DNA from 2 places in the Pseudomonas cannabina genome. Region 1 is predicted to be linked to the other one. Evidence: riboswitches for the same ligand, from Rfam matches in the RefSeq annotation. Region 1 holds a riboswitch; the other holds the start of a gene.
The links. A riboswitch is a leader RNA that binds a small molecule or an ion and turns the genes downstream of it on or off. The one in region 1 is predicted to bind cobalamin.
Positions count from the first base shown of each region.

Region 2: it holds a riboswitch for cobalamin, as region 1 does, so the genes downstream of both, cobO (cob(I)yrinic acid a,c-diamide adenosyltransferase) here and BLT55_RS06610 (ABC transporter substrate-binding protein) in region 1, are expected to answer to the same signal.

Region 1 is NZ_FNKU01000001.1:1,398,615-1,403,646, forward strand. It holds gene BLT55_RS06600 (ABC transporter ATP-binding protein) at 1-683, opposite strand, end outside; gene BLT55_RS06605 (FecCD family ABC transporter permease) at 680-1,702, opposite strand; gene BLT55_RS06610 (ABC transporter substrate-binding protein) at 1,699-2,712, opposite strand; cobalamin riboswitch at 2,843-3,041, opposite strand; partial or broken gene BLT55_RS06615 (FadR/GntR family transcriptional regulator) at 3,053-3,776, opposite strand; gene BLT55_RS06620 (FadR/GntR family transcriptional regulator) at 3,885-4,619, shown strand; gene BLT55_RS06630 (oligogalacturonate-specific porin KdgM family protein) at 5,010-5,032, opposite strand, start outside.
Region 2 is NZ_FNKU01000001.1:3,009,579-3,014,610, reverse strand. It holds gene BLT55_RS14180 (C40 family peptidase) at 1-477, shown strand, start outside; gene BLT55_RS14170 (PQQ-dependent sugar dehydrogenase) at 968-2,296, opposite strand; cobalamin riboswitch at 2,419-2,632, shown strand; gene cobO (cob(I)yrinic acid a,c-diamide adenosyltransferase) at 2,724-3,335, shown strand; gene BLT55_RS14160 (cobyrinic acid a,c-diamide synthase CobB) at 3,374-4,669, shown strand; gene bluB (5,6-dimethylbenzimidazole synthase) at 4,666-5,032, shown strand, end outside.

The DNA of each region.
Region 1 (5,032 bases):
GGCGTGCCCAGCGCCACCAGTCGGCCTTTTTCCATGACCGCCACCCGGTCGCAATCCAGCGCCTGATTCAGGTCGTGCAGGGCAATTACCGTGGTCACCGGCAAGGCTTTGACCAGACCGAGGATGGTCAGTTGATGCTGGATATCTAGATGGTTGGTCGGCTCGTCCAGCAGCAGGATTTTTGGCCGTTGCGCCAGCGCCCTGGCGATGTGCACACGTTGCCGCTCGCCACCGGACAGGGTGTGCCAGGCACGTTTTTGCATATGCAACATGTCCACGTCGAGCAAGGCCTGACGCACGATGGCGTCGTCATTCGCGCTCCACGGCTCCAGTGCCGAAAGCCAGGGCGTGCGGCCCAGTTCGACGGCGTCCAGTACGGTCACCGCGTCGCTGGTTTCGGCCTGCTGCTCGACCACCGCCAGCAGGCGCGCCACGTCTCTGCGGCTCATGGCGGCAAGTGCCTGATCACCCAGCCTGACCGTGCCGCTCCCCGGCTTCTGAATGCCGGCCAGCAGCTTGAGCAAGGTGGATTTGCCCGAGCCATTGGGGCCGACTACCGCCAGCGTTTCGCCTGCCGTGATACTCAGATCGATATCACTCAGCAAGGCCGTACCACGCACCGAATAACCCAACCCGGAGCAACCGAGTACGGGTGAACCGAGCGACTGCGCAAAGGCGTTCATCGCGTGCTGTTGCCCCGGATAAGAATCAATGCGAAGACTGGCGCGCCGATCAGCGCAGTAATCACCCCGATCGGCAGTGCCTGACCTTTGATCATCGTGCGCGAGAGGATGTCTGCAGCGATCAGAAACAGCGCGCCACTCAGTGCGCTCAGCGGCACCAGCCGTGCGTGACGTACGCCGACCAGCATGCGTACCGCGTGCGGAATCACCAGCCCGACAAAACCGATGGAGCCGACAATCGAGACCATGACCGCCGTCACCAGCGCTGCGGTGGCGATCAGGATGATCTGCACACGTCGCACCGCAATGCCGAGCGAGGCGGCCGAATCGCTGCCGAAAGTGAAGGCATCCAGCGCGCGTCGGTACCACAGACAAACGAGCAGACCGGCCAGCGCCGTCGGCACTGCCAGCCACACCGAATGCCAGCGCACCCCGCTAAGGTTGCCCAGCAACCAGAACATGATGCCGCGGGCCTGCTCGGAACTGGCGGATTTGGTGATCATGAACGAGGTCAGCGCGTTGAACAGTTGTGAACCGGCGATCCCCGCCAGAATGATCTGCACGGATGCGGTGGTGCCCCGTGAGGAATGCGCGAGCAGGGCCACCAGCGAAAACGCCGCCACGGCCCCGACGAACGCGCCAGCCGACATGGAAATCGCCCCCGCGCCAAAACCCAGGATGGCCACCAGCACCGCGCCGGTCGAGGCCCCGGCGGAAATCCCCAGCAGGTACGGGTCGGCCAGCGGGTTGCGCAACAACGATTGCAGCACCACGCCGCAGATCGCCAGCCCGGCTCCGCAGGCTGCCGCAACGATGGCGCGGGTCAGCCGGTAATTCCAGACGATGCCTTCGTCGATAGGGTCGAGCATATAACCGGCCGCCCAGAGTTTGTTGGCCAGCACCTGAAAGACTACTGAAAGGCTGATCGATGTTTCACCAATCGCCGCGCCGATCATGATCGCCAGCACCAGGATTGCGGCAACCCACAGCAGATGGCCAAACGCTACAGGCCATCTCATCGGGCGGCGTTGAAACGGTTGGCGGCGTCGGCCAGCTCTTCGAAACCGGTGAACAGGCGCAGACCGGCCTGCATGCCCTCGGCGTCGATGATCACGATCCGGTCGTGCTTGACCGCATCCATGTTGCGCGTCACCGGGTCGCTCTTGAGGAAGGCGATCTTCTTCAGGTAGTCGTCGGCCGGAAAGCGGCGGCGGTCCATGCGTGCAATCACCAGAATGCTCGGGTTGGCCTTGGCGATGGTTTCCCAGCCCACGGTCGGCCATTCTTCGTCGGATTGTACGATGTTGCGCATGCCCAGGCTGTTGAGCATGAAGTCCGGAATGCCTTTGCGGCCCGCCACAAACGGGTCGCTGGCGATCTCGGAGCTGGAAAACCAGAACAGCGCAGACACGTCGTTGGCCTTGTTCTGGTTGACGTTGGCAATCGCTGCGCTGAGGCGCGCCTTGAGGTCGGCGACCAATGCGTCGCCGCGATCCCGTACATCAAAAATCTGCGCCAGCTGTTCGATGCTTTTGTAAATGGTCTCGATGCGAAACGGCTCCAGACGCGTGCCATCGGCGCCGACCAGATTGTCTTTGCCTTCGCAATCGGACGGCAGGATATAAGTCGGGATTTTCAGATCATGGAACTGCTCGCGGGTGCCAACCGCGCCCTGTTTGCCGACCATCCACTCCAGCTGCACGACCACCAGCTCTGGGCGCTTGCCGATCACCGCTTCGAAGCCCGGTTCGTTATCGGCCAGGCGCTCGACCTTGTCGTTCTGCGCCTTGAAACGTGGCAGCACGTTGTTGAACCACAGCGAAGTGCCGACCAGCTTGTCGCCGAGGCCCAGTTCGTAGAGCATTTCAGTTCCGGCCTGACCAATGGTTACGGCTTTGGTCGGCGCATGCGCGAAGGTCAGGGTCGAGCCGCAGTTTTCCACGGTCAGCGGATACTGGGTCGGTGCCGCAAACGTCAGGGTCGACAGGGTCAGGCAAGCGGCGAGGGCGGCAAGGCGGGGCAGCGACATGAAATGCGGTCTCCATTGGAGCAGGTGCCAAGGCGCAATGCATATCAGGAAACACATCCCCGGCAGATGACCGGGCACGACAAAAAATGCCGACGCGTGCGGATGTCCTTCCCGGACACCCCGCCGGTTAGTGGGTTGAATCAGGTCGGCAGGTCTCCTGACTGGCATGTCATCGCCTCGCTCCGGCCTTCCCGGACCTGAATCCAGTGGCAGTCATAGAGCAGGCTCGATGCCTACAGTTGCGGGGGCAGTTTCGTTTTGACCTTTTGAAACAAGGCGTGCGAATTCCCTGTTAGTTCCTCTCGGAAACCGACGGCCGGCATGGTAAACGATAAGGGTTTTAGTGGCTAATGCTTTGCGTTCGCAGCAGGCTGTTGGTCAGATGCAGGCGCATCGCGGCGCGTGCCGCATCCCGGTCCTGGCGAGCGATGGCGTCGAAAATCTGCTCTTGCTCACGTTGTTGAGCTTCCGGATCATCTTCGGTGTGCAGTAACGTAATATATATTGCCGAAGCCACTGCGCGTGCGCGGCAGAATGCTGCTGCCCAGCTGGCTCATGACGTCTGTGAAGAAGCTGTTGGCGGTGCACAGCGAGATCTGCCGGTGGAATTCGAAGTCGGCTTGCAGGGTGTCTTTGCCGAGGCGTGCGCAACGATGTAATTCATCGAGGGCCTGACGAATTGCCTCCAACTGCCCGGGCGTACGGCGTTGCGCGGCGAGGGCGGCGGATTCGGGTTCAAGGCTCAGACGCAGTTCGATGATCGGCGCTGCGTCACCGGGTGTGCCAATGGCGGGGGCGTCCTGCGGTGAACTCCCGGTCTGTGAGGCGTCGACCACGAATGTGCCGATGCCATGCCGGGTTTCGACCAGGCCTTCGGCCTGCAAGCGCGACATCGCCTCGCGCACCACCGTGCGGCTGACCCCGGTTTCACGGATGATCACCTGCTCGGTGGGCAGCTTTTCGCCACTGCGCAGTTCACCTTCGCGAATCCTACGCGAGAATTCGGCGACCAGTTGCTGGGTCAGGCTGGAACGGCGGCCTTTGGGGGCGGAAGGTTGTTCCATGGCAGGGTGATCGGTCCGTTTGGGGTGGCTGAGTATAACCGTACTCAGAGCCTGTTTTGTGTCGGTATCGCAGCCTATACTCGCGTATCGGACAGAACTGAGGCTGCAATGCCGGACAACGCGCTTTCTTCGCAAAAGAACCACCGACGCCTGGCGGAAACCCTGGTTGACCGCTTTGCCCAGCGCATGCGTGACGGGGTGCTTCAGCGCGGCGAAAAACTGCCTTCCGAGCTGCATATCATGGAAGCCGAAGGCGTCAGCCGCACGGTGGTGCGGGATGCCTTGTCGCGGATGCAGGCTGCGGGCCTGGTGGAAACCCGCCACGGCGTAGGGACATTTGTCCTCGACATGCCGCCGCCCGAGGGGTTTTCCGTCGGCCCGGCGACCATCGCCACCGTGTCCGATGTGCTGAACCTGCTGGAGTTTCGTTTGAGCCTTGAGGTCGAGGCCGCCGGTCTTGCCGCCCAGCGCCGCAGCCCGGAAGCGCTGCTGGAACTCAAACGGGCTTTCGATGCGTTGCTCGAAGGGCCGCAGAAGTCCGGGACCACGATCAATGCCGACTTTCAGTTTCACCTCAAGATCGCCAAGGCGTCCGGCAATGCCTACCTGATCGACATCATGAAACACCTGGGCACCAAATTGATCCCGCGCACCCGCATGAATTCGGCGTACACCGGGCAGAGCGACCGCAATGCCTACCTGGCCGGAATCAACGCTGAACACCGGCACATCTACAACGCTATTGCCGAAGGCAACGTCGATGCCGCGCGCTCGGCCATGTACCTGCACCTCAACGGCAGCCGCATGCGCTTGCGCCGTACTCAGTCGGTGTACAGCGACTGAGCGATTCATGAGCGGACGCGGAGCGTCCAGAAACGCATGCGACGCGGAGCGTCGCACGATAGTTGATAATCAAAAGGCTTTTTTACCGCGATATCACTGACGACGCAGCGGCCCCCGGATCAGTGTCAGGGCGAAGGAACCCGACGAAGTCGGGCCGGAAACGGAGCCGGGATTTTGGTTACTTTGATCCTTCAAAGTAACTCGCCGAGAGGCGAAAAGATGACTTGAGCCGTAAATACATCCAACTGACATCGCAGAACCGCTACGTGACTGTGCCACACACTCAAGAGTGGACGCGGAGCGTCCAGAAACGCATGCGACGCGGAGCGTCGCACGATAGTCAGATCGTTCGCAAAATGCATGTCATGACGCTCCGCGTCGCCATCTGCGCTACAAAAAGTTGTACTGCACGC
Region 2 (5,032 bases), 1.6 Mb from region 1:
CCACCGCCCCATGCGCCCCGGATCGTTCAGCGTCCGGTGGTAACCGCTCCCCCGCAGATTCTCTCGCCGGCTGCCGAAGACGTACTTTTCCGTGCGCTGGGCCTGGTCGGCACGCCTTACCGCTGGGGCGGCAACACGCCTGACTCGGGTTTTGATTGCAGCGGTCTTATAGGTTACGTCTATCGTGATGCGGCGGGCATTTCCCTGCCCCGTTCTACCCGCGAAATGATCGTGATGGGCGCACCGAATATTCGTCGTGAGCAGTTGCAGTCAGGTGATCTGGTGTTCTTCGCCACCTCGGGTGGTTCGCAGGTGTCTCACGCGGGAATCTATGTCGGCGAAGGCCGCTTTGTGCATGCGCCGGCCACCGGTGGCACGGTCAAGCTCGACAGCCTCGACAAGCCTTACTGGCAGCGCGCCTACCTCAACGCCAAGCGCGTGATCCAGCCTGCGAGCCTGGCGCAGATTCGGCCTTAGCGCCCCCGCTGACCAGCTTGGTCCTGCTCAAGATCGGACGCGGAGCGTCCAGTACGGCATGCCGACGCAGAGCGTCGCACGATAGTTGAAAGAAAGCGCTTTTTTATCGCAATGGCACTGACGACGCAGAGTGCGACGTAAGTGACGGCTGAGCCCTGACACTGATCCGGGGGATGCGAGGCAGGACGCCGAGCAAGCTGCACCGGGCCAAGGATGGCCCATTGCAGCTGCCCCCGGATCAGTGTCAGGGCGAAGGAACCCGACGAAGTCGGGCCGGAAACGGAGCAAGGGGTTTTGCCTACTTTGGCCCCATCAAAGTAGGTCGCCGAGGGGCGAAAAGGTGACTTGAGCCGTAAGCAAACAGCACTGATATCGCAGAACCGCTGTGTGACGCACACTCAAGGTCGGACGCAGAGCGTCCAGAACGGCATGCCTACGCAGAGCGCAGGCACGATAATCAAGACTTGTGTGACCGAAGAGCGCTGAGGCGTTATTGCGCAGCCTTGGCCGATGTCACGCGCCAGATCTTGTTGCCGACGTCATCCGCCACCAGCAAGCCGCCATGCTGATCGTTGACCACACCGACCGGGCGGCCCATGGTTTTTTCGTCTTTGTTGAGAAAGCCGGTCAGCACGTCGACGGGCGCACCGTTGGGTTTGCCACCGCTGAACGGGATGAACACCACTTTATAGCCGCTGTGCGGTTTGCGGTTCCATGAGCCGTGCTGGCCGACGAACAGACCTTCGTTGAACAGCGCGGCCAATGTTTTGCCATCCGCGAACACCAGGCCCAGTGAGGCCGTGTGCGGGCCGACGGCATAATCCGGGGCGATTGCCTTGGCGACCAGTTCCGGGTTTTGCGGTGTCACACGCTGGTCGACATGCTGGCCGTAATAGCTGTAAGGCCAGCCATAGAAAGCGCCATCCTGCACCGACGTTACGTAGTCAGGCACCAGATCGCTACCGATCTCGTCGCGTTCGTTGACGGCCGTCCACAGCTTGCCGGTTTTTGGCTCCCAATCCATGCCGTTGGGGTTGCGCAGGCCCGACGCGAAGATGCGGTGCTTGCCGGTGGCGGCGTCCACTTCCCAGATCGCTGCGCGACCTTCTTCCTTGTCCATGCCGTTCTCGGCCACGTTGCTGTTCGAGCCGACGGTCACGTACAGCTTGCTGCCGTCCTTGCTGGCGATGACGTTCTTGGTCCAGTGGTGATTGAGCGTGCCGCCCGGCAGGTCGACCACTTTGGTGGGCTGTGCGCTGATCGACGTCTGGCCCGCTTCATACGGGAAGCTGATCAGGCGGTCGGTATCAGCGACATACAGCTTGTTGCCCACCAGGGTCATGCCGAACGGCGAATTGAGGTTCTGCAGGAACACGGTGCGGGTTTCCGCGACGCCGTCCTTGTCGACATCGCGCAGCAACGTAATGCGGTTGGCGCTTGGTACGCCAGCGCCCGCTCGGCCCATGACTTTTTCCATGACCCAGCCGCGAATGCCCTTGGAGTCATCCGGCTTGGCGGGCGAGTTGGTTTCCGCCACCAGCACATCGCCGTTGGGCAGCACGTACAGCCAGCGCGGATGGTCCAGGCCTTCAGCGAAGGCAGCCACTTGGGTGCCAGGTGCGGCCACCGGTCTGGCGCCTTTTTCCCAGCCGATGGCAGGCGCGATATTGACGGTCGGGATCAACGTCTTGTTGGGCTCCGGCAGGTGGGGCGAGGGGCCTGTTCCGTCCGAGACTTGCAGTCTGGACGACTCGCCACAGGCTGCAAGGCCGCCGGCAACCAGAAGCAGCACTGCGTAGTGGGGTCTGAGTTTGAACATGTTGGATCTCCATAAACAAAGGCGTAGTCCTGTAACTGATAGAGGCGTGCTGATCCGCCGAGGTTCAATCGCGTTCCATAACGCCTGCGCTGTCGATTGACGCTCCCGGCCCAACCCTCTACCCTTCGCGGCTTGTTTCAGGTGCTCTGCAATCCTCGATTGGCAGAGTGAAACAGGGAAGCCGGTGTGGATCGACCGATCCGATCCCGGCGCTGCCCCCGCAACGGTAAATGAGTCAAGGCTGTGCATCGTGCCACTGTGTTTCGACACGGGAAGGCGCACAGCCGGGGTAACCCGCTCATGAGCCCGGAGACCGGCCTGAATCAGTCAATGGCATCACAGAGGGTGATGTTCTGTGCAGGCCGTTGCCGTGCTGTCCAGTGCTGTCCTTCCGTGTGCTTTCGCCTGCCCCGAGCGGAGAGCCGACATGAACGAATCCCCCGAACGCGACGAACGTCATCTGGCGCGCATGCAGCGCAAAAAGGCCGTGATGGACGAGCGCATTGCCAGTTCGCCCAACGAGTGCGGCCTGCTGCTGGTCTTGACCGGCAACGGCAAAGGCAAGAGCAGCTCCGCTTTCGGCATGCTCGCCAGGGCCATGGGTCACGACATGCAGTGCGGTGTGGTGCAGTTCATCAAAGGCCGCAACAGCACCGGGGAAGAAATGTTCTTTCGGCGCTTCCCCGAGCAAGTGCGTTATCACGTGATGGGCGAGGGCTTCACCTGGGAGACCCAGGACCGCCAGCGCGACATCGCCGCCGCCGAAGCCGCCTGGACCGTGTCGCAGGAAATGCTCCGCGACCCGAGCATCGGTCTGGTGGTGCTCGACGAATTGAACATCGCCCTCAAGCATGGCTACCTCGACCTGGAACAGGTGTTGACCGACTTGCAGGCACGTCCGCCGATGCAACACGTGTTGGTCACCGGCCGTGGTGCCAAGCCTGAACTGATCGACCTGGCCGACACTGTTTCAGAGATCGGCGTGGTCAAGCATGCGTTCCAGTCCGGTATCCGCGCGCAAAAAGGTATCGAGCTGTGAGTCATTCGTCATGAGAGCACTGCAATGAGAGCCCGCCAATGAGAGCCCCGCGCCACTGTCCGGCGGTATTGATCGCCGCGCCAGCCTCCGGGCAAGGCAAAACCACGGTGACTGCCGCACTGGCACGCCTGCATCGCAATCAGGGCCGCAAGGTTCGGGTGTTCAAGTGCGGGCCGGATTTTCTCGATCCGATGATTCTCGAGCGGGCCAGCGGCGCGCCGGTTTACCAACTGGACATGTGGATGGTTGGCGCTGATGAAAGTCGGCGCCTGCTTTGGGAAGCGGCCGACGAAGCGGATCTGATCCTGATCGAAGGCGTCATGGGCCTGTTCGACGGCACACCGTCCAGTGCCGATCTCGCGCGGCACTTCGGCGTGCCGGTGCTCGGCGTGATCGACGGCACGGCCATGGCGCAAACCTTTGGCGCTTTGGCGCTGGGGCTGGCGCGCTATCAGCCGGACTTGCCGTTCGCCGGGGTCCTGGCCAACCGCGTCGGCACGGTACGCCACGCGCAACTGCTGGAAAACAGCCTGACCGAGGGCCTGCGCTGGTACGGCGCGTTGTCACGGGAAGTCGGTTTCGAGTTGCCCAGCCGCCATCTCGGGCTGGTACAGGCCAGCGAGCTGAATGACCTCGACCTGCGTCTGGACATGGCTGCCGCGGCGCTGACCAGCACCTGTGAAGTGACATTGCCGCCTGCCGTGACGTTCACGGCACCCGACCCGGTTCAGGTCGAGCCGCTGCTCCGTGGCGTGCGCATTGCCGTAGCGCGTGACGAAGCCTTCGCTTTTCTCTATGGCGCGAGCCTCGAGCTGTTGCGCAACATGGGGGCCGAGCTGAGCTTTTTCTCGCCGATCCATGACAGCGAGCTTCCTGAAGCCGACAGCCTGTACCTGCCGGGCGGCTACCCGGAGCTGCATCACGTCGCGCTGGCGGCCAACCTGACGATGCAGGCCTCGATCAGGGCGCACCATATCGCCAGCAAACCGATCCTCGCCGAGTGCGGCGGCATGCTTTACCTGCTCAATGCCCTGACCGACGTGGACGGCGTACGCGCCGAGCTGGTCGGGTTGCTGGCCGGTGAAGCGGTGATGCAGAAGCGTCTGGCAGCGCTGGCGCTGCAAGCGGTCGAACTGCCCGAAGGCACGCTGCACGGGCACACCTATCACCATTCGCTGACCAGCACCGAGCTGCAACCGATTGCCCGTGGCGTCAGCCCCAATGGCGGGCGCGGCGCGGAGGCGGTGTATCGCCTCGGACGCCTGACCGCTTCCTACGTGCATTTCTATTTCCCGTCCTGCCCGCAGGCGATCGCGGCGCTGTTCAAACCATGACCGAGCCAGCGTTCAGCCCTGAAGAGCGGGCAGCAGTGTACCGAGCCATTGCCGAGCGCCGCGACATGCGGCACTTCATCGGCGGTACGGTGGCGCCCGAGCTGCTGGCCCGTTTGCTGGAAGCCGCGCATCAAGCGCCCAGCGTTGGCCTGATGCAGCCGTGGCGGTTCATCCGCATCAGCGATCCTGTGTTGCGCCGCAAGATGCAGGCGCAGGTAGAAGAAGAGCGCATTCGCACCGCCGAAGCGCTGGGCGAGCGTACTGACGAGTTCATGAAGCTGAAAGTCGAAGGCATCAATGACTGCGCGCAAGTGCTGGTCGCCGCGCTGATGGAAGGGCGAGAGCAGCACATCTTCGGCCGTC